Regions from separate parts of the Eikenella sp. KCOM 3110 genome, predicted to be linked through region 3. Evidence: predicted binding sites of a transcription regulator. Region 3 holds the regulator's gene; each other region holds the start of a gene.
What was found. The regulator FNR, encoded in region 3, switches genes on or off when oxygen is low (the NO sensors DNR and NnrR bind a similar motif). The targets are predictions, from matches to a motif close to TTGATNNNNATCAA.
Positions count from the first base shown of each region.

Region 1: the regulator FNR is predicted to act here: its motif matches at 5,197-5,210, upstream of ELB75_RS07585 (FeoA family protein).
Region 2: the regulator FNR is predicted to act here: its motif matches at 4,735-4,748, upstream of ELB75_RS00360 (ATP synthase subunit I).

Region 1 is NZ_CP034670.1:1,499,715-1,507,182, forward strand. Features, by position in the region: one part of gene ELB75_RS07560 (IS630 family transposase) at 1-26, shown strand, start outside; one part of gene ELB75_RS07560 (IS630 family transposase) at 26-558, shown strand; gene ELB75_RS07565 (glycerol dehydrogenase) at 768-1,877, opposite strand; gene ELB75_RS07570 (enterochelin ABC transporter) at 2,216-2,473, opposite strand; gene ELB75_RS07575 (FeoB-associated Cys-rich membrane protein) at 2,603-2,737, opposite strand; gene feoB (ferrous iron transporter B) at 2,737-4,599, opposite strand; gene ELB75_RS07585 (FeoA family protein) at 4,763-5,050, opposite strand; gene trpB (tryptophan synthase subunit beta) at 5,483-6,691, opposite strand; gene queA (tRNA preQ1(34) S-adenosylmethionine ribosyltransferase-isomerase QueA) at 6,788-7,468, opposite strand, start outside.
Region 2 is NZ_CP034670.1:45,451-52,918, forward strand. Features, by position in the region: gene ELB75_RS00335 (lysophospholipid acyltransferase family protein) at 1-586, shown strand, start outside; gene ELB75_RS00340 (phosphatidate cytidylyltransferase) at 583-1,572, shown strand; gene ELB75_RS00345 (inositol monophosphatase family protein) at 2,092-2,880, opposite strand; gene ELB75_RS00350 (16S rRNA (uracil(1498)-N(3))-methyltransferase) at 2,948-3,670, shown strand; gene ELB75_RS00355 (ParB/RepB/Spo0J family partition protein) at 3,783-4,646, shown strand; gene ELB75_RS00360 (ATP synthase subunit I) at 4,821-5,174, shown strand; gene atpB (F0F1 ATP synthase subunit A) at 5,164-6,033, shown strand; gene atpE (F0F1 ATP synthase subunit C) at 6,090-6,335, shown strand; gene ELB75_RS00375 (F0F1 ATP synthase subunit B) at 6,389-6,859, shown strand; gene ELB75_RS00380 (F0F1 ATP synthase subunit delta) at 6,864-7,409, shown strand; gene atpA (F0F1 ATP synthase subunit alpha) at 7,419-7,468, shown strand, end outside.
Region 3 is NZ_CP034670.1:211,750-219,217, reverse strand. Features, by position in the region: gene dnaK (molecular chaperone DnaK) at 1-1,191, shown strand, start outside; gene ELB75_RS01175 (hypothetical protein) at 1,468-1,854, shown strand; gene trkA (Trk system potassium transporter TrkA) at 2,051-3,460, opposite strand; gene fnr (fumarate/nitrate reduction transcriptional regulator Fnr) at 3,543-4,268, opposite strand; gene hemN (oxygen-independent coproporphyrinogen III oxidase) at 4,443-5,828, shown strand; gene rnc (ribonuclease III) at 6,041-6,814, shown strand; gene ELB75_RS01150 (hypothetical protein) at 6,952-7,383, shown strand; gene era (GTPase Era) at 7,460-7,468, shown strand, end outside.

The sequences.
Region 1 (7,468 bases), 1.2 Mb from region 3:
GATGGGGATGACGCGCAAAAAAAGACCACCACTTACAAAGAACAAGACCCGGCCACAGTAACGTATTATTTGACACAGCTGGCCGAATTTTCCGACTACCAACGTGTTTATTTGGATGAAACAGGATTTGACCGCTACCTGTTCCGTCCCTATGCCCGCAGCCTGAAAGGGCAAATAGTGAAAGCGCAGATAAGTGGAAAAAGATACCAACGCTTATCTCTGGTGTCCGCACAAGTCGGCAACCGGCTGATTGCTCCGATGGTTTATCAAAATACGATGACCGGAGTCTTTTTTGAAGCGTGGTTTCAGCAATGCCTGCTGCCCGCATTGACTCAAAAATCGGTGATTATTTTGGATAATGCACGATTTCACCGTATGGGTGTCTTACGGGAAATGGCGGAAAAATTGGGACATAAGGTATTGCCTCTTGCACCTCATTCACCTGAGCCCAACCCGATTGAGAAGGTGTGGGCGAATATTAAGCGGTATCTGCGAACCGTATTGTCTGATTACGCCCGATTTGACGATGCGCTACTGTCCTACTTTGATTTTAATTGACTATATTATCTCATTGTTTCGATTAATATCGGTTTTTCAAGATTCCATTGTAAAATGGTATAGGCAGCCTGCACTTTCTCCAAACGAAGTGCAGGCTGCTTTTTCAAGGAAGAATGCTCAATCCCATGAAATGGCTGAAAATAATGCTGGCGACAATCTTGTCGCCGGCAATGGTTTTGCAGCTTTATCCAGGCTGAGGCTTTTCCGGCTTAACGCGCTGATTTTGCCAGATAATCCCGGCCGAAGCGGTCGGCGGCCAGCAGGGCGGCATACACGTCGGCGGGCTGCACGTTGCCGGGCATATTGCCCATGGTGTCGCCTTCGGCGCAGGCGGCTTCGGCCACTTGACGCATTTTGGCTTCAATGCCTTCGGTTACGCCGATTTGTGCCAGCGTAACGGGCAATCCGACATCCACGCACAAGCCGACAACCTGTTCCAGTTCGGCGTTGTCTGCGTTTTCCAGCATGAGCTGGGTCAGCAGGCCGAAAGCGACTTTTTCGCCGTGCAGGTTGTGGTGGGTTTCGGGCAGCACGGTCAAACCGTTGTGCACTGAGTGCGCGCCCGCCAAACCGCCGCTTTCAAAACCCACGCCGCTCAGATAGGTGTTCGCTTCCACCACGCGTTCCACGGCGGGGGTTACCACTTTGTCTTTTACGGCAGACACGGCTTTGCGCCCGTTTTCCAGCAGCGTTTCGTAACAGAGTTTGGCCAGCGTGAGCGCGGTGGGCGACACTTTTGCCCCGGCCATGGTGTCCGCGCCGCTGTTGGCGCAGGCACGCGCTTCAAACCAGGTGGCCAGTGCGTCGCCGATGCCTGCGGCCAGCAGGCGCACCGGTGCGTTGGCCACCACTTCGGTGTCCACCAGCACGCGTTCGGGATTGTTGGGGAAGAACAGGTAGGATTCAAACTCGCCCGCATCGGTGTAAATCACGGACAGCGCGGAACACGGCGCATCGGTGGAGGCAATGGTAGGGCACACGACCACGGGCAGGCCCGCGTAATAAGCAACCGCCTTGGCCGCATCCAAAGTTTTACCGCCGCCCACGCCGATAACGGCTTTGGCGCCGTTTTGTTCGGCAATGTTTTTTACGCGCTCGATTTCGGTACGGCTGCACTCGCCGTTAAACGGCACAATCGTGTGCCGTACGCCGGACGCATTCAGGCTACCTGAAAGTTTATCCTGCAAGATGGACAGGACGAACTTGTCCGCCAACACGGCCACGTTGTCGGCCAGCGGCGAAACGTGTGCGCCGATTTGCCCGAACAGGCCTGCGCCTTGGATGTATTTGCCGGGAGATTGGATGGCGATGGTTTGCATGGTATTTCCTTTCATCAGGTTGGATAAGGTCGGATGGTATTGTCTGTTTACTCAACCGGAGAATAAACCATAGTGCGTGCCCCGATGCAAGACATGAAGGCGATGTTGTTGTTTTAAATCAAGGAATATTGTATTCCAAGCCGCACTATCCTTCATGCAAATCCGTGACTGGCCGTTGGCGCGGTAGGGATTTTCAGGTAGCCTCAAACTTCCGAAAGGCTACCTGAAAGCGTCAGCTTCAACGAAGTTAAAATGCGAAAGCAGCCTGCACTTTCTCTCAAACGAAATGCAGCCATAGATTGGACTCATACCCAACGGAGTCGCTGAATGCTCTCGATCTATGCTTGCTTTAAATCTGCGGAATATTGCAAAAGAAAAATGAAGGCAATGATGCCTGCAATCAGCAGCAGTTGGATGCCCAGCTTCATCCGTGCGCTAGGGCTGACGAAATAGATAAACCAAGTGCCGGTCAAAACGAGCATGACAATCACCAGCCACGGTTCCCATTGGCCGAGATGGCCGGCTTCGGTGAAGAAGGTGTAGAGATGCAGCAGTGGAACGGCCACTACCAGCAGCATGAAGATGATTTCGAGCATATTTGTTTCTCTTAATGGGAACGTCTGAAAACGCCAAGAGCAGCCTGCACATTGAAAGACCGAAGTGCAGGCTGCTTTTTCATGTTCAGGTAGCCTTCAATGTGCAGGCTGCTTTTCTGTTCGGCGGGCCTAACCGCAGCCGCCGCATTTGCCGCAGCCGCTGCTGCAATCGCGTTTCGTTTTTTTCGGTTTGAACACGAACTTCCGCAGCAGGAAGAATGCGCTGGCAAGCATGATGAGGGCAACGATAATATATTGAAGCATCACAAAATCCTTGAACTAATTTGGTAAACGGCGAAGGCGGCGAGGTAGGCGAGTGCGAACATATAGCCCGCGATGATGGCGGTGTGTTTCAGCGATTTGGTTTCGCGCCGAATCACGGCCAAAGTGGCGGCGCACATGGGGGCGTAGACATACCAAGCCAAAAATGCGAAGGCGGTGGGCAGACCCCAGTTGCTGTGGACGATGGGAATCAACGCGTTCTGCACTGCGTCTTCGGACGACGCGCCCACGGCATACACCGTGCCCAGCGCGGCCACGACCACTTCGCGCGCGGCGATGCCCGGAATCATGGCGATACACATTTCCCAAGTGAAGCCCAGCGGGGCGAACAGCGGCTGGATGGCGTGGCCGATCATGCCGGCCAGACTGTAATCAATTGCCGCACCGGTTGCGCCTTCGGGCGGCGCAGGCCAGCTCACCAAGCCCCACAGAATCACGGTCAGCGCGAAAATAATCGTGCCGGCGCGTTTCAGGAAGGCTTTCACCCTGTCCCACAGGCTGGTCAGGATGTGTTTGAAGTTGGGCATACGGAAGGTGGGCAGCTCCATCAACAGCGGGAACTGCTGCACGTTGCCCTTAATCCGCGCCAACCGTTTCATGAGGTAGGCGGCAAGTGCGGCGGACAGTATACCTGCGATGTACAGCACAAACAGCGTCAGCCCTTGCAGGTTGAATATCCCGCCCACGGTGCGGTCAGGGATGACGGCGGCGATAATCAGCGCATACACGGGCAGCCGCGCGGAACAGGTCAGCAGCGGGGCGACGGCGATGGTCACCAGCCGCTCACGCGGGTCGTGGATGGTGCGGGCGGACATCACGGCAGGCACGGCGCAGGCGAAGCTGGACAGCAGCGGAATGAACGAACGGCCGGACAATCCGCTTTTCGCCATCACGTTATCCAGTAAAAATGCGGCGCGCGGCAGATAGCCCGAGTCTTCCAGCAGCAGGATGAAGGCGAACAGGATGGTAATCTGCGGCAGGAACACCAGCACGCTGCCCGTACCGGCAATCACGCCGTTCACGATTAAATCGTTCAAAATACCCGGCTGCATATTGGCGGCCACCCATTCGCCCAGCCAGCCGAAGCCGCCTTCGATGGCATCCATAATCGGTGCGGCCCAGGTGTACACGGCTTGGAACACCATGAACAGGATAACCATCAGCAAAACCATGCCCCACACGGGGTGCAGCACGATTTCGTCCAATTTTTTGTGCCAGGCGGGCAAAGTCATTTCCGTGCGCACGACTTGCGCCAAAATGGATTCGACTTCGTGATAAAGCGCGTCGCTGTCCAATTCGTCCAACGTGCGTTCGGCGGAAGCAGGACTGGCGGGGAACGAGCGTTTGCGCGGCAACTGCGCCACGGCTTCGCGCACCGCCTGCACGCCAGACGCGCTCACAGCCACGGTTTCCAGCACGGGCACGCCCAACAGTTCGCTCAGTTTCGCCGCGTCGATATTCAAACCGCGCCGCTGCGCCACGTCGCTCATGTTCAGCGACACCACCATCGGCAGTTTCAGCGTTTTCAGTTCCAAAATCATGCGCAGCGTCATGCGCAGGTTGGTCGCGTCGGCCACGGCAATGATGGCATCGGGCGGAATGCCGAGTTTGCCCACCGCCACGTCTTTCGCCACCGCTTCGTCGGGGCTGGTGGTGCGCAGGCTGTATGTGCCGGGCAAATCGACAATGCGCACGGCTTCGTCGTCCAAAAACGCACCTTCGCGCTTGTCCACCGTTACGCCAGGATAATTGGCCACTTTGGCATGCGCGCCGGTCAGCCCGTTGAACAAGACGGTTTTGCCGCAGTTCGGCGCGCCGATAAGGGCGAAATAGCTCAGTTCCATCGTATTTCCTTTTTGATTCTTCTCGGTTTTTCTTCTGTTCGCCGCGTGCAGGCTGCTTTCGGGCGGCGCGGCACGGGGCTCAGGCAGCCTGCACTTTGGTCGGCAGGGTTGCAGGCTGCTTTTTCATTTCAACTTCGTTGAAGCTGACGCTTTCAGGTAGCCTTTAAGGTGCAGGCTGCTTTTGTTCCGCATCGACCACATGGCACATAATCTTCCCCGCCTCATCGTGCCGCAGCGAAAACTGCGACTGGTTGCCCAAGCGCACCGCAAACGGCCCGCGCCCGAAACCGCCCACGGCAATCACCTGCAAAGGCATGCCGCCGGAAAAGCCCAAATCCGCCAAACGGCGCGACACCAAGGCATCAAGCTCGCCGAACACGGGATTGGGGACAATGGAATCAATATGCGCAACCGCGCCTTTGCGCAGCTGGGAGAGTGGGATGGTGGACATGGCGGGGCTTTCTGAGGGAACGGGTGCGAAGGAATGGCGCACCGAAATGGTTTTGATATTTCTTAGCCAGTTTATTACGATAATAAATCTTTTTAACATAAAACTCAAGCTGAAACCCCCGTTATTCCGCCTTTTCAAACAAACCATTGCGACAAATCAAAAAAGAATGATTTTCAGATGAAGCCGAATTCAAGGCACATAAAAAGGCTACCTGAAAATCCGGTTTCGCAGAAACTTCTCTGCGCCGCGTTTCAGGTAGCTTTTTTTATAGTGGATTAACAAAAATCAGGACAAGGCGGCGAGCCGCAAACAGTACACACGTTACGGCAAGGCGAGCCAACGCCGTACCGGTTTAATTCATTATAAAATCGGGTTTGGCTGTTGCGGGCTAATTTTTCTTTCGCCGCGCCGTCAGCCTCCCGGCACTCGGGCTTAAGCCAAATCCAATTTGCCCAACACGAAGTCGATATCTTTGTCGCCGCGGCCGGAAAGGTTGACCAGCAGGCGTTTGCCGCCATCGAGTTCGGCTGCACGGCGTAAGGCATAGGCCACGGCGTGGGCGGATTCGAGCGCGGGAATAATGCCTTCCTCTCGTGAGAGTGCCAGGAAGGCGTTGAGGCATTCGGCATCGGTGGCGGTTTCGTAGCGGCCGCGGCCGATATCCTTCAAATGGCAATGCTGCGGGCCGACGCCGGGGTAATCCAGACCGGAGGCAATAGAATGTACGGCAGCGGGTGTGCCGTCTTCGTTTTGCAGGTAGTAGCAGTTGAAGCCTTGGATATTGCCGAATTTGCCTTTGGTCATGGTGGCGGCGTGGCGGCCGGGCTTGTCGAGGCCTTCGCCGGCCGGCTCTACGCCCACCAAGGCTACGGATGGGTCGTCCATAAAGGCGTTGAATAGGCCGATGGCGTTGGAGCCGCCACCCACGCAGGCGATGACTTCATCCGGCAAGCCGCCCTGCTCGCGCTGGAATTGTTCGCGCGCTTCGTGGCCGACAATGCTTTGGAAATAGGCCACCATTTCGGGATACGGTGCGGGGCCGACTACGGAGCCGATGGCGAATATGCTGCTGTCGATTTGTTCCAGATAGGCGGCGAAAGCGCTATCAACGGCTTCTTTAAGCGTGCCTGCTCCGGCAGATACCGGCACGAGTTTGGCACCAAGGATTTTCATGCGCGATACATTGGGGTGCTCTTTGGCAATATCGACCACGCCCATGTGGATTTCGCATTCGAGGCCGAGTAAGGCGGCGGCGGTGGCCAGCGCTACGCCGTGTTGGCCTGCGCCGGTTTCGGCAATCACTTTTTTCTTGCCGAGTTTTTTGGCCAGCAGCACTTCGCCGATGCAGTGGTTGATTTTGTGGGCGCCGGTGTGGTTGAGGTCTTCGCGTTTGAGGAAGATTTGCGCACCGCGTTTGGAGAGGGTGCGGGCGTGGTAGATGGGGCTGGGGCGGCCGACATAGGTGGCTTGCAGGCGTTTCATTTCGCTGATGAAGTCGGCATCGCGGATGATGCTGTGAAAACCGGCTTCCAGTTCGGCCAGGGCTTGGGCCAGTGCGGGATGGCCGATGCGGCCGCCGTGCTGGCCGAAGTTGCCGTTTTGATCGGGAAGGATGAGGGGGTTGAGCTGCTCTTGAATCATGTTTTCTCCTGTTGGGTGTGAGAAGGGATGGTTTTCAGGTAGCCCTTTGGGGATGGGAGGCTACCTGAAAAATGAAAATGGCCGCCCGTCCTGTTTTCAGGTAGCCTCTGCCCGGGTGAGCAGCATGGCGTCGCCGTAGCTGAAAAAGCGGTATTGCTGTTCGATGGCGTGGCGGTAGGCGGCACGGATGTGTTCGACGCCGGAAAAGGCGCTCACCAGCATCAGCAGGGTGGATTTGGGCAGGTGGAAGTTGGTAATCAGGCCGTCGGCTACCTGAAAACGGTAGCCCGGGGTGATGAAAATATCGGTATCGCCCTCGCCCGCTTGCAGGCGGCCGCTTTGGGCGGCGGCTTCCAGGCTGCGCATGGAGGTGGTGCCGACAGCCCATACGTGTTTGCCGTTTGCTTTGGTTTCCTTAATAGCTTCAACGGTTTCAGCGGGGATGCTGTACCACTCTTTGTGCATTTTGTGTTCGGCAATATTTTCGCTGCGCACGGGCTGGAAAGTGCCGGCGCCCACATGCAGGGTCACTTCGGCGCGGCGGATGCCGTTTGCCTGCAGTTGTGCCAACAATTCGGGGGTGAAGTGCAGGCCGGCGGTGGGGGCGGCAACGGCGCCTTGATGCTTGGCGTAAACGGTTTGGTAGCGTTCGTCATCAGCTGCGTCGGCAGCGCGCTCGATATAGGGCGGCAGCGGCAAGCGGCCGGTTTGTTCGAGGATTTGGTATACGTTGAGGCTACCTGAAAACCGCAGCTTAAAAAGCTCGCCTTCGCGTTC
Region 2 (7,468 bases), 170 kb from region 3:
CCACGGTGATTTTTTGTTGGTGTGGATTTCCCTGCCGCGCCGCTGGCGGCTTTCGACGCGCCCCGTTGCCGGTTCGGATTACTGGCTGACCAACAAACTCAAACGCTTCATCATCCAAAACGTCTTCAACGCGCTCTTGATTCCGCGCCACAGCGATAATCCGCAGTTGATTACCGAGCAGATGAACCACGCGCTCCAAGCGGGCGATTCGCTGATTATCTTCCCCGAAGGCACTCGCAATACGGACGAAAACGAAATTCTGCTTCCATTCAAATCAGGCATTTACCATCTAGCCAAAAGCAAACCGGATACCGAATTTGTGCCGATATGGATAGACAACATCAACCGCGTCCTGCCCAAAGGTAAAGTGCTGCCCGTGCCGCTGTTGTGCGAAGTCCACATTGGCGAACCGCTGACCCTGCACGAAGATGAAGACAAAGCAGCCTTCCTCGCCCGCAGCCGCGAAGCCCTGCTGGCTTTGAAGCCGTCTGAAAGCGAACGGAGTGAGCTTCGTCCAAATGAGGGCAACAAGGTGCATCCAAACGAACACGCTGAACTGCACCAAAACCAAGGAGAAGCATCATGAGCTTTGCCAACACATCCAGCCAAATCATTACCGAACAAACCGCCGCCCATCTCACCCCGCAGGTGAGCTATATCTTCACCGGCGTATTTGCCGTATTGATTTTCGCCAGCATCATCGGGCAATGGCTGAAACGCAAAAACGGCGCAGGCAATGCCACCATCGCCAACCTCAACGCCCGCATCTACGCGTGGTGGCTGATGACACTGGTGCTGCTGGCCGCATTTTGGTTTGGCAAAACCGGTACGGTGGTGTTGTTTTTCCTGATTTCGTTTGCCGCCCTGCGCGAATTCATGACCCTCGTTTATCGCCGCCGCAGCGATTATTACAGCATGGTAACCTGCTTCTACCTGTTGCTGCCGGTGCAATATTATTTTGTTTATGACGGCTGGTACGGCATGTTCAGCATTTTCATCCCCGTGTACGGCTTTCTGGTGTTGCCGATTATCGCCAGCCTGAGCGGCCAAACCGCCCATTTCCTCGAACGCGCCGCCAAAACGCAATGGATGGCGATGATCTGCATCTTCTGCCTCTCCCATGTGCCTGCCCTGATGTTTCTGAACTTAGACGGCTTCGACAGCAGCGGCAATATCCTGCTGCTGATTTTCCTGATTGGCGTAGTACAGGCTTCAGACGTGTTGCAATACGTTTGGGGCAAACTGGTGGGCGGCGCCAAAATCATGCCCTCGCTTTCTCCGTCTAAAACCATATCCGGCACGGTGGGCGGCATTTTGTCTGCCACCGCGCTTGCCGCATTGATGTCGCCGATTACCCCGTTTAGCCACGGCCAGGCTGCCGCCATCGGTTTCACTATTTGCCTGATGGGTTTCTTCGGCGGGCTGGTGATGTCTGCCATCAAGCGCGACTACGGCGTGAAAGACTGGGGCAACATGATCCGCGGCCACGGCGGCATGCTCGACCGCGTGGATTCCATCTGCTTTGCCGCACCGGTGTTTTTCCATATTGTTCGGTACTACTGGAACGGCTGAAACAAAGGCTACCTGAAACCCGTATGCCGGATTCGAAAATCCAACATCCGGGGTGGCAACCATATAGTAGATTAACAAAAATCAGGACAAGGCGGCGAGCCACGGACAGTACACACGTTACGGCAAGGCGAGCCAACGCCGTACTGGTTTTTGTTAATTCACTATAAATCAAACAAGATTGAGACCTCGAAGATTTTGCCGGATACCAGTATCCGAACTGCAAACCACAGGGCAGGTTCCCCAATCTGATTTCTCCGAAGAGCAGACTGCCTGCCGGAGGATGCCACCCCCAACCAAAAGGCTACCTGAAATTTCAGGTAGCCTTTTCCATTGGGGCTAGGGCAGCATTCATAACCAGCCAAATTGTTTTCGATACCGGGTAACACAGAAGTATGGCAAGGCAAAGCCAACGTTGAAGCAATAGTACGGCAAGGCGAGCCAACGCTGTACTGGTTTTTGTTAATTCACTATAAATTGCTTTGCCATATACCCGTCCGGTTTTTCAGGTAGCCTTTCTGCCTATTGATTTGCCCGAATCCAGGCCAACCAGCGGTCGAACAGGTCGGGTTGCAGGCCGGCGATGACGGAGCGTTTGAAAACGTGTTCGCCGCTCCAGAAGTCGTCGCCTTCCAGCGTGGCCAGGCGGCCGCCGGCTTCTTCGTAAATCAGGGCGCCGGCGGCGTAGTCCCACAGTTTTTGGCCGCCGTGCAGGTAGAGGTCGTAGCGGCCTGCGGCGAGGTAGCACCAGTCGAGCGTGCTGGAGCCCATGCTGCGCTGCGAGCCGAAGGGGTGGAGGGTTTGCATGCGGCTGGCGAGTTTGCCGGAACGCAGGTATTTCACTTCCACGCCCGCAATGGATTCGTTGAGCTTTTTCGGCGCGTGGCGCAGGGGCAGGGGGCGGCCGTTGAGCCATGCGCCGTGACCGCGTTCGGCAGTGAACATTTCCTGCATCATGGGGTGGAAAATAGCGCCCAGCTGGGCACGGCCGTGGCGGATGTAGGCCACGGAGAGGGCGAAGTGCGGCAGGCCGTTGATGAAGTTGTTGGTGCCGTCGATGGGGTCGACTACCCACAGCCCGGTTGCGGCATGCTGCCATATGGCGTGTTGTTCGTCGGCACTCATTTCTTCGCCCAGCATCGGGCAGTCGATGATTTGCGGCAGTTTTTGGGCAAACAGGGCTTGGGCGTGCAGGTCGGCTTCGGTGAGGCGGGTGCCGTCGCTTTTGGTGCTGACGGCGGTGTTGAGAAAACGCGGCATCACGGCGGTTTGCGCCACTTCGCGAACCAGTTCTGCTAAACGGTTGAGCAAAATCTTTCCTTCCTGATGCTTTTCTGATAGAAATGGGATATTAACCATTTTTCGGGGTAAACAACAGATGCCGCGTTTTTATGTTCCGCAAACTTTTATTGCAGGCGAGGTGCTGAGGCTGCCTGAAAATGTGTGCCGACATATCCAAGTGCTGCGCTTGCAGGCGGGTGCGCCACTGGTGTTGTTTGACGGGCAGGGGCAGTCGGTGGCGGCGGAATTGCTGGAAATCGGGCGCAAACAGGCGTTGGCGCGTGTGGATCGATTGCTCACGGAAACGCGCGAATCGCCGTTGGCGGTTACGCTGATTCAGGCAGTATCGGCTTCGGAAAAGATGGATTTTGCGGTGCAAAAGGGCACGGAATTGGGGGTAAAACGTATCGTACCGGCGGTTTCCACGCGCTCGAATGTGCGGCTCTCGGGCGAGCGGTCGGAGAAAAAGGTGCGGCGCTGGCAGGAAATTGCTATCTCGGCTTGTGAGCAATGCGGGCGCAACGAAGTGCCGCCTGTGGCACCGATTGCCGATTTGGCGCAGGTGCTGGCTGCACTGCCGGCCGACTCAGGGGCGCGGCTGCTGCTAAGCCCGCACGGCGGTGTGCCGCTGCGCAGCCTGCCACCGACGCAAAGCGCGGTGTTGCTGATTGGGCCGGAAGGCGGATTGACGGCAGAAGAAGAGGATTTGGCACGCTCGCACGGGTTTCAGGCGGTGCAGCTCGGCGCACGGGTGTTGCGCACGGAAACGGCGGCGCTGGCGACATTGGCGGCGATGCAGGCCTTGTGGGGCGATTTTTAGCGGCATGGGCGCTGTGTTAGAATACGCGCGATTTTGAATTGGGATTTTCAGGTAGCCTTCTTCCTTACCTTAGAGGCTACCTGAAAAAATAAATAGATTAGGAAACAGATAAATGGCAAAACCGAAAAGCGGCCTCGGCGGCCGGGGCTTGGATTCTTTGTTGGCCGGCGCGGTGGGCGACAGCAGCGGCGACAGGCTGACCAGCGTGCCGGTGCGCGACATCAAGCCGGGGCGCTACCAGCCGCGTTCGCAAATGGACGACGAAGGCCTGCAGGAACTGGCTGATTCAATTAAGGCGCAGGGCGTAATCCAGCCGGTTATCGTGCGCGAGCACGGCCTGTCGCAATACGAGCTGATTGCCGGCGAGCGCCGTTGGCGCGCCAGCCAGCTGGCGGGTTTGGCCGAAATTCCGGTGGTGATTAAGAGCATTGGCGACGAAGCGGCGCTGGCGATAGGCTTGATTGAAAATATCCAGCGCGAAAACCTCAACCCGATTGAAGAGGCGCAGGGTTTGAAGCGTTTGGTGGACGAATTCGGCCTCACGCACGAAACTGTGGCCAAGGCAGTAGGGCGCAGCCGAAGCGCGGTGTCAAACAGCCTGCGCCTGTTGGCTTTGCCCGAGCCGGTGCAGGAAATGCTGTTTTTACGCCAGCTGGAAATGGGGCACGCACGGGCCTTGTTGCCGCTGCCGGTGATGGAGCAGCTTTCATTGGCGCAGAAGGCGGTAAAAAACGGCTGGTCGGTGCGCGAGGTGGAACGGCGCAGCCAGCTGGCGCAACAGGTGCCCCAGGAGAAGAAATCAAAAACCGTCAGCCCCGATATACGCTACCTGAACGAGGCGCTTACGGAAAAGCTGGGGGTGCGCGCAGAAGTGCAAACGGCCAACCACAAGCGCGGCAAGGTGGTGTTGCATTTCGACAGCCCGGAAACTTTTGCGCGGCTGATGCAGCAGTTGGATGTGAAGTTGCCTGATTGAGCAAAGGCTTGCTTGAGATTTTAGGTGCTTGGAAATTATGCCTGCATGGTTTTCAGGTAGCCTTTAATGCTTTAAATATTGATATTGTTTGACAAGAATTAACACTTTTCTTGACTTTGTTGTCGTTTTTGCTTATATTTAAAGAGCTAACATTTAGTGTGTGAAGATGGCTGTATGACAGCAACAATTTATCTCCAATTGGCAATCACGGCGATACTTATTGCTGTTTTTTGGGTGTTTTCCGGCGCAGTCGCAGCCAAGTCGGCAGCGTTGGGCTGTTTATGTTACGCTGTACCCACCATCTTGGCGGTACTGGTTTTAAGGTTTTTTCTAAAGTTCCCGAAATGGCGCGGCAGCGCATTTTGGCTGGGAGAAAGTTTAAAAATAGTACTGGCGCTCGTGTTAATGACGCTGGTGTTCGTTTTTTACCGCCGACACATCGTATTCGTTCCGTTTATCGTCGGGCTGGGTGCGGTGAGTCATGCGGTGTTATTGATATTTTGGAAAGTTAAAAAGTATGGCCGGTGAAAGCATGAGCGCAGCCGACTACATCAAGCACCATTTGCAAAGCTTGACCAGTTTGTCGGATGTGAGCAAAGGACAGGATCTGCAAAATATTGCCGATTTCTCGTTTGTAAACATAGATTCCCTTTTTATTGCGTCTTTTTTGGCTGTTCTCGGTTCGCTGGTGCTGTGGTACGCCGCCCGCAAGGCTACGCCGGGCGTACCGGGGCGCTTTCAGGCCGCCGTGGAGATTTTGTTTGAGTTCATCGACAATTTGTGCAAGGGCATCGTTCACAACGAGCAATCGCGTAAAATAGTGGCGCCATTGGGTTTGGCACTGTTTGTTTGGATTGTCCTGATGAACACTATGGACTTGTTGCCTGTGGATTTATTGCCGTGGATTTGGCAGCATGCAACCGGCAATCATCATGCCTTGCTTCGCGTGGTGCCTACTGCGGATTTGAACATCACTTTGGGTATGTCGATCGGGGTATTGCTTACCTGTTTTATGTTTAATATCAAGCTTAAGGGATTGGGCGGCTGGATTCACGAATTGTTTACGGCTCCGTTCGGTATTTGGCTGGCTCCGTTCAATTTTATTCTGAATCTGGTAGAGTTTTCTTCCAAAACCATTTCGCACGGTATGCGGTTGTTCGGCAATATGTATGCCGGCGAATTGGTGTTCCTGCTGATTGCTATGTTAGGCGGTGCTTGGGCGATGCCAGGTGGGGCAGTTACTTGGATAGACCCCGTATTGGCATTTTTCCATATTTTGGCCGGGTTTATCTGGGCGGTGTTCCATATTTTGGTTATTGTGTTGCAAGCATTTATTTTCGTTGCCTTGGCTTTCGTGTATATCGGCCAGGCGCATAGTTCCCATTAGTAGTTTGTTGTTTTTTCGTAGTAGTTTAACTTTCACTTTTAGATAAGGAGTTTCAAATGGATTTGAATAGTGCATTGGCCATCACTTGCGGCCTGATCGTTGCGTTCGGTGCGGTGGCTGCTGCGGTCAGTATCGCTCTCGTAGGTTCGAAATATCTGGAGGCCTCTGCCCGCCAGCCCGAGTTGATTGAGCCGCTGCAAACCAAATTGTTCCTGATTGCCGGTTTGATCGATGCGGCATTCCTGATCGGCGTGGCCGTTGCTTTGCTGTTTGCCTTCGTGAATCCGTTTGCCGGAGGTTAGAAAGATACAAACGTCCGAAGTTTGTTTAACCCTAACTGTGAAGGTTGAGTAAAGTGAATATTAATTCAGCTTTAATCATACAAATAATCGTCTTCTGCCTGTTGGTGTGGTTTACCGTGAAATTCGTGTGGCCGCCCATCGCCAAGGCTTTGGATGAGCGTGCCAGCAAGATTGCCGAGGGTTTGGCTGCTGCCGAGCGTGGGAAAAGTGATTTTGAACAAGCTGAAAGGCGTGTTGCCGAACTCATGGCTGAGGGTCGCAACCAAGTTGCCGAAATCATTACTAACGCAGAGAAACGGGCTTCCCAAATCGTTGAAGATGCCAAAAAGCAAGCCTCAGATGAAGCTGCCCGCGTTACGGCACAGGCCAAGGCCGATGTGGAACAGGAAGTGAATCGGGCGCGCGAAGCCTTGCGCGAGCAGGTGGCTGTGCTGGCGGTTAAAGGTGCTGAACAGATTTTGTGCAGCGAGATTAATGCCGACAAACATGCCCAGATGCTGGGTATGTTGAAGCAGGAGCTGTAAAACTATGGCTGAACTTGCCACCATTGCCAGGCCATATGCCAAAGCATTATTCGAATTGGCTTCTGAAAAAGGCCAAATCGAATTTTGGCTGGAAAAGCTGAAAGATTTGGCGTGGGCTGTCGGCCAACCTAAGCTTGCTACATTGCTAGACGATGCCGGTATTGTCCCTCATCAGAAGGCGGATATCTTAATTGGATTATTAGATGGTATCCACACGCCACAATATACGGATTTTAAAAACTTCCTGTATGTGTTGGCTGAAGGCGGTAGGTTGGTAGTTTTACCGGAAGTATATAACCAATACCAAGCACTGGTGTTGGCGAAGGATCATATACAAAAAGCCATAATCTACAGTGCTTTCCCGATGAGTGAAGGACAGTTCGCCAAGGTGGTAAGCGATTGCCAACAGAAATTTGGCCATAAGCTGGAGGCTACCTTAAAAGTGATGCCCGAGCTGATTGGCGGTATCAAAATTGAAGTTGGAGATAAAGTTTTGGACTTGTCCGTGCGGGGGAAGCTGAAAAACCTGTATACGGCCATGATAAATTAGGAGAGTTTCATGCAGCTTAATCCTGCTGAAATCAGTGAGTTGTTAAAATCTAAAATTGA
Region 3 (7,468 bases):
GACCAGGGCATCGACCTGAAAACCGATGTAATGGCCTTGCAGCGCCTGAAAGAAGCTGCCGAAAAAGCCAAAATCGAGCTTTCCAGCAGCCAGCAGACCGAAGTGAACCTGCCTTACATCACCATGGACGCCACCGGCCCCAAACACTTGGCCATGAAGATTACCCGCGCCAAGTTTGAAAGCCTGGTGGAAGACCTGATCGAGCGTTCCATCGAGCCCTGCCGCACCGCCATCAAAGATGCCGGCCTGAGCGTGAACGACATCGACGACGTGATTTTGGTGGGCGGTCAGAGCCGTATGCCCAAGGTTCAGGAAACCGTGAAAGAATTCTTCGGTAAAGAACCGCGCAAAGACGTGAACCCCGATGAAGCCGTGGCCTTGGGTGCCGCCATTCAGGGCGAAGTATTGAGCGGCGGCCGCAGCGACGTATTGCTGCTCGACGTAACCCCTCTGTCTTTGGGTATCGAAACCATGGGCGGCGTGATGACCAAACTCATCAACAAAAACACCACTATCCCCACTAAGGCTTCGCAAGTGTTCTCCACTGCCGAAGACAACCAGAGCGCCGTAACCATCCACGTGTTGCAAGGCGAACGCGAACGCGCTTCTGCCAACAAATCACTCGGCCAATTCAACCTCGGCGACATCGCCCCCGCTCCGCGCGGCATGCCGCAGATTGAAGTAACCTTTGATATTGATGCAAACGGCATCCTGCATGTGTCTGCCAAAGACAAAGGCACCGGCAAAGCCGCCAACATCACCATCCAAGGTTCTTCCGGCTTGAGCGAGGAAGAAATCGAACGCATGGTGAAAGATGCTGAAGCCAATGCCGAAGAAGATAAAAAACTGCACGAACTGGTGCAGAGCCGCAACCAGGCCGAAGCCTTGATTCACTCCGTGAAAAAATCACTGGCCGACTACGGCGACAAACTGGACGCAGCCGAGAAAGAAAAAATCGAAGCCGCGCTGAAAGAAGCCGAAGAAGCCGTGAAAGGCGACGACAAAGCCGCCATTGATGCCAAAGCCGAAGAGCTGGGCAAAGCCAGCCAGAAACTGGGCGAAATGCTGTATGCCGATGCCCAGAAGCAGGCTCAGGAAGCCCAAGCCGGCCAGTCCGCCGACAACGGGCAGCAGAAAAAAGGCGACGATGTGGTGGATGCCGAGTTTGAAGAAGTGAAAGACGACAAATAAGCATCAGCCGCTTACTTTAGTATGATGAAGGCTACCTGAAAATGTTCAGGTAGCCTTTTTGTTTGGCAGGATGCTTTATATAGCTGATGTTCTATGGTGGATTAAAATTGCAATGAATACAGCTTTAACAACCCCTCATATCCTATCCGTACACAGAGAGCATTGCCGCCTTGTCCTGATTTTTGTTAATCCATCTACCTTAGCCGGATAGGATTGCCAAAAACCACAAAATCGTTATAATCCGATGTTTTATTTTGAATAAACGGGAAAACAAAAATGTCGATATTAATCCGATTAATTCAGTTGACTGTGATTGCTTGGGCAGTGTTGCTGTTCGGGCTGAAGTTTGAGCCGCACCACCCCGATCCGAACATGAACGAATATATCAAGTCTGCCTTCTACCTAGTGCCGGTGGCCTGCCTTTCGCTGCTGCACGGCTGGGGGCGCGAAAGCAAGGGGCTGCACGGTGCGGGTTGGGCGGCAAGGGGGTTTATGCTGCTGATATTCGGCGGTTTTGCATTTTCGCTGTATCACGGCAAGGAGGCCGTGCCCTTGCAAAACTATCTGTTGAGCACGGCGGTAACGCTTGGCATTGTGCTGGTGTTGTTCTGCGTGCCGTATTTCCTCGGCAGGAAAATGTGGCGGATAAGCGCGGGATATTGAAAGGCTTCGGCTTGCGCCGAGTCAACGGAAAGGCTACCTGAAAACGGGAAATCGTTTTTCAGGTAGCCTTCTATAGTGAATTAAATTTAAACCAGTACAGCGTTGTCTCGCCTTGTCGTAACGTGTGTACTGTCTGCGGCTCGCCGCCTTGTCCTGATTTTTGTTAATCCACTATATATATTCCAAGCCGCGGTTTCTAGCCAAAAAAGCCCATGCGCACTTGAATCAGTTTTTCCAATTCGCTCACCACGCGGCGGCGGGCTACGAACAGGATGATGTGGTCGCCGTCGGCCAGCTGCACGTCTTGATGCCCCATAAACACTTCTTCGCCGCGCACCACGGCGGCAACGTGGCAGCCGTTGGGCCAGCGCACGGCGCTCACGCGGCGGCCGACCAGCTTGGACGTGTCTTTGTCGCCGTGCGCCACGATTTCGATGGCTTCGGAATTGCCGCCGCGCAGGGGGTGGACGGCTTCCACGTCGCCGCGCCGGATGTGCGCCAAAATCGAGCCGATGGTCACCAAGTGGGGCGATACGGCGATGTCGATGGTATTGCCTTGCAGCAAATCCACATAGCTGGAACGGTTGACGATGGCGATAACGCGCTTGGCGCCGAGACTTTTGGCCAGCATGCCGGCCATGATGTTGTTTTCGTCGTCGTTGGTGAGCGCGCAGAATACGTCGATTTCGTCGATGTATTCGCCTTCCAGCAGGCTTTCGTCGGCGGCGGAGCCGTGCAGCACGAGGGTGCTGTTGAGGTTTTCCGAAAGCCATTCGGCACGTTTTTCGTTGATTTCGATGATTTTCACATCGAAGCGGTCTTCCAGCTGGCGGCTGAGGCGGAAGCCGATTTGGCCGCCGCCGGCAATCATCACGCGCCGCGTGGGCTGCTGCTGCGGGCGCAATTCGCGCAACACTTCGGCCACTTGCGAAGTGGCGGCCGCCACGAATACTTCGTCGCCCTGCTGAATCACGGTTTGCGGCGTGGGCATAATCAGCTTGTTGTTGCGGTAGATGGCGCAGATTTGGCAGTCGGTGCCTTCGGGCAGGTGTTCGTGGATGGTGTGGATAGGCTGCCCCAACAGCCGCCCGCCGCTTTGCGCGCGCACCACCAGCATGCGCACTTTGTCTTCGGCAAAGGTGAGCACCTGCAGGGCGCTGGGGTGGCAGAGCAAATCGGCCAGCCGCTCGGTAACCAGCTGCTCGGGGCAGATGGATTCGCTCACGCCGAACAGATCGAGCGTGCCGCGGCCGTCGTTATCTTCTTCGGCGTCGGGGCCGGTGAATTCCAAATAATCGGAAAGGCGCACGCGGGCGATGCGGTTGGGGATGTTGAACAGGCTGGAAGCAAGCTTGCAGGCGGCCAGATTGGTTTCGTCGTGGCGGGTGAGGGCGAGCAGCAGGTCGGTGTCGTAGGCGCCGCCTTCGGCCATCACGGCAGGAGAAGAGCCGTTGCCCAGTAAGGTTTGCACATCGAGCTTGCTGCCAATGTTGCGCAGGGCTTCGGGATCGTTATCGATAATGGTAACGTCGTGGTTGGGGATTTCCACCAAATTCTGTGCCACGGCAGTGCCCACTTGGCCGCTGCCTAAGATGAGGATTTTCATATTGGAAGGTTGGGCTTGGCGGCCGAAGTTTCAGGTAGCCTGCCAAGCGGTTGGGAAATAAAGACAAATGCGGAAAGCTGCTTCAAACCACAGCGGGCTGGGTACCGGAAGCCAGCTGTTTGAGCCGTTCGGGCTTGAGCAGGCGGATGTGTTTGTATTCCACTTCCACCAGCCCCTCCTGGCCGAATTTGGAGAGCGTGCGGCTCACCGTTTCCAGCTTCAGCCCCAAATAGCTGCCGATTTCCTCGCGCGACATGCGCAAAATAAAATCGTTGGCCGAAAGGCCGCGTTTTTTCAGGCGTTGCGACAGGTTAATCAGAAAGGCGGCCAGCCGCTCTTCGGCGCGCATATTGCCCAAAAGCAGCATCACGTTTTGGTCGCGCACGATTTCTTGGCTGAACAGCCGGTAGAAATGCAGCTGCAATTCCGGCACCGCCGCGCAAAGCTCCTCCATATTGGCATAGGGCAGCTCGCATACTTCCGTGTCTTCCAGCGCCACCGCATCGCAGTAGTGCATTTGGTTGCAGATGCCGTCCATGCCCACCAGCTCGCCCGACATAAAAAAACCGGTAACCTGATCGCGCCCGTCTTGGCTGGCAACAACTGTTTTCAGGAAACCGGTGCGCACCACGAACAGTGAATCAAACCTGTCGCCGTTGCGGAACAGGAAATCGCCCTTTTTCAGGCGGCGGCTGCGCTTGATAACCGCATCAACGCGCTCCACCGCCACCGCAATCGCGGCATTGGGCTGGCATAACTCTTTAAAAACGCAGCGCGAACAAGTCGTGGCGAGGGGCATGGCTTTCATGTGTGTGCTAACTTTCTAAGCAAACTGGGCTTATGAAGCGGCGGCAATTATCGTTTATACTTACCGCCCGGCAATAGTCGGGGCAATTTGCAAACATCCGCATTTTACCCGATTTCACAAACAAAACCTATTGCCGCATATTTCCCAAATAATAACATTAATTTAAACACAATCATGTCTGCCAACCGCACCCAAGAAATCATCTTCGACCGCAAGCTCATCGCCTCCTTGCCCGCCAACGGCCCGCGCTACACCTCCTACCCCACCGCCGACCGCTTCCACGCAGGCTTTACCGCCGAAGACTACACCCGAGCCGTGCGCAACCGCACGCCCGGCTCCCTCTCGCTCTATATCCACATCCCCTTCTGCAACACCATCTGCTACTACTGCGGCTGCAACAAAATCATCACCAAAGACACCGCCCGCGCTGACCAATACCTGGGCTACCTGAAAAAAGAATTCGCCCTGCAGGCCGAACTCCTGCAAGGCAAACCCGAATTGGCGCAGCTGCATTTTGGCGGCGGCACCCCCACCTTCCTCTCCGATGCCCAGCTCGATTTCGTGTTCGGCCTTATCCGCGAGCACTTCACCCTGATGCCGCAGGGCGAATACTCCATCGAAATCGACCCGCGCAAAGTAAGCCGCGAAACCGTGCTGTTTCTCGGCTCGCTCGGCTTCAACCGCATGAGCGTGGGCATTCAGGATTTCGATCCCCAAGTGCAACAAGCCGTAAACCGCATCCAGAGCGAAGAAGAAACCCGTGTGGTGATCGACGCCGCCCGCGAAGCCGGCTTCCAATCCGTGAGCGTCGATTTGATTTACGGCCTGCCGCACCAAACCCCCGCCACCATGCAACAAACGCTGGACAAAGTGCTCGCCCTCAACCCCGACCGGCTGGCGGTTTACCACTACGCCCACCTGCCGCACATCTTCAAACCCCAGCGCCGCATCGACACCAATGCCGTGCCCGACAGCAACACCAAGCTCGACATGCTCCAGCAAATCGTGCAGCGGCTGGGCAGCGAAGGCTACGTCTTCATCGGCATGGACCACTTCGCCAAGCCCCAAGACGAGCTCGCCGTCGCCCTGCGCGAAGGCCGCCTGCAACGCAACTTCCAAGGCTATTCCACCCACGCCGACTGCGACCTCATCGCTGTCGGCCTATCCTCCATCGGCAAAATCGGCCGCATCTACAGCCAAAACCAGCGCCAAATCGAAGCCTACTATGCCGACCTCGATGCCGGCCGGCTGCCCCTGTTCCGCGGCTACCTGCTCGACGAAGACGACCTGCTGCGCCGCCGCCTCATTCAAGACCTCATGTGCCGCTTCGGCCTCGAGTTTGCCGATTACGAAGCCGAATGCCGCCAGCCCTTCGCCCAATATTTCGCTGCCGAGCTGGCCGATGCCGCCACCCTCGCCGCCAAAGGCCTGGTTGAGCTTAATGCAACCGGCCTAACCGTCACCCCCAAAGGCCGCTTCCTCATCCGCAACATCGCCATGGTGTTCGACCGCCACCTGCGCTCCCGCGACACCGCCGCCCAATATTCGCAAACCGTGTGAACAAGGTTTCAGGTAGCCTTTATCCGGCAAACAAAGGCTACCTGAAAGCACAAGCCGCCAGGCAGGCAAAACATCGAGCCAATGCAGCGGCATTCTTTTTAATACCCATAATCCGCCACTTTTCAGGTAGCCTACCGCAAACCGCATAGAGGCTACCTGAAAACCATCTATTGCCTGCGCCGCGCTGCCAAACCCGATATAATCCCGCCATCATGAGCAAACCCACCGCCAAACCCCGCAAGCTCCCGAAGCCCGATCCGCGCCGCGCCCGGGCCGGCGAAGAGCTGCAACGCCACCTCGGACACAGCTTCCAGAATCCCCGCCTCCTCGAGCAGGCGCTCACCCACCGCAGCTACAGCGCCCAAAACAACGAACGCTTCGAGTTTGTCGGCGACGCCATCCTCGATTACAGCGTGGCCAAAATGCTGTTCGACGCCTTCCCCGGCTATAGCGAAGGCGAACTCTCCCGCCTGCGCGCCAATCTGGTCAACCAAGACGTGCTCGCCGAAATCGCCCGCAGCATGGGCGTGGGCGGCGCGCTGTATTTGGGCGTGGGCGAACTCAAAAGCGGCGGCTTCGACCGCCCCTCCATCCTGGCCGATGCCGTGGAAGCCCTGCTGGCCGCCATCAGCTTCGATGCCGATTTCGCCGCCGCCGAGCAAACCGTGCGCCGCCTGTTTGCCCGGCGCATTGCCAACATCGATTTGAGCAACCAGGGCAAAGACCCGAAAACCCTGCTCCAAGAAGCCCTGCAGGCCCGCCGCCTGCCCCTGCCCAAATACCGCATCGAACACCAATCCGGCGAGGGCTGCGATGCCCGTTTCGACATCTCCTGCGACTTGGGCGAACTCGCCCACATCACCCGCGCCCAAGCCGCCAGCCGCCGCGCCGCCGAACAAGCCGCAGCCAAAGAGGCGCTGGATTGGCTGCAGGAACATCACCCCCTGCCCGGCAAAAACAAAAAACAGCGCAAATCCCATGCCTGAATCGCTGCTGATGCCGCTATCATTCAGGCCAATAATATTTGAGCTAATGCAAACAAGCCTTGCAGGCAGGATTTACCGACAGAAAACGGCATGCTATATATTAGCTATTCATTTTCAACTTAATAAAGGATTCAATCATGGTTTTTGTGTTCAGCGTCTTATTTGGCGCATTTATCGGCATTTTCTTCTTATGGTTCTCCTCCAAAAACGCGGTAAAAGACTATCCCGAGCTGCGCATCCACGTGCCGGAAGGTGCGGAAAACTCACCCGAATGGCAGGCTTGGGCAAAGGAGAACGGCTATAAACTGAACGACAAAGGCGTGTGGGCCAAAGGCACCGGCATGCTCACCAGCGCCACCGAAATCCGCTTTGAAGGCAACGATATGTTGGTGCAGGAGTGCATTAACTTCCTGCTCGGCATCAACCGCTTCGCCATCAACGCTCCCATTCTGGCCGGCAAACCCGTGCGCATGTTGAAAATCAGGGCACTGAACAAACTCATGGCGCAATGGCATCTGCCCGAAATCGTGTTTGACAGCCCCGAAAGCAAAATTCGCATTAAAAAATAGCGCCCGCCAAACTTTCAGGTAGCCTGTGCCTAGCGGGTTAGAGGCTACCTGAAAAATATATCGTCAGGAAAAACGCATGAACCAA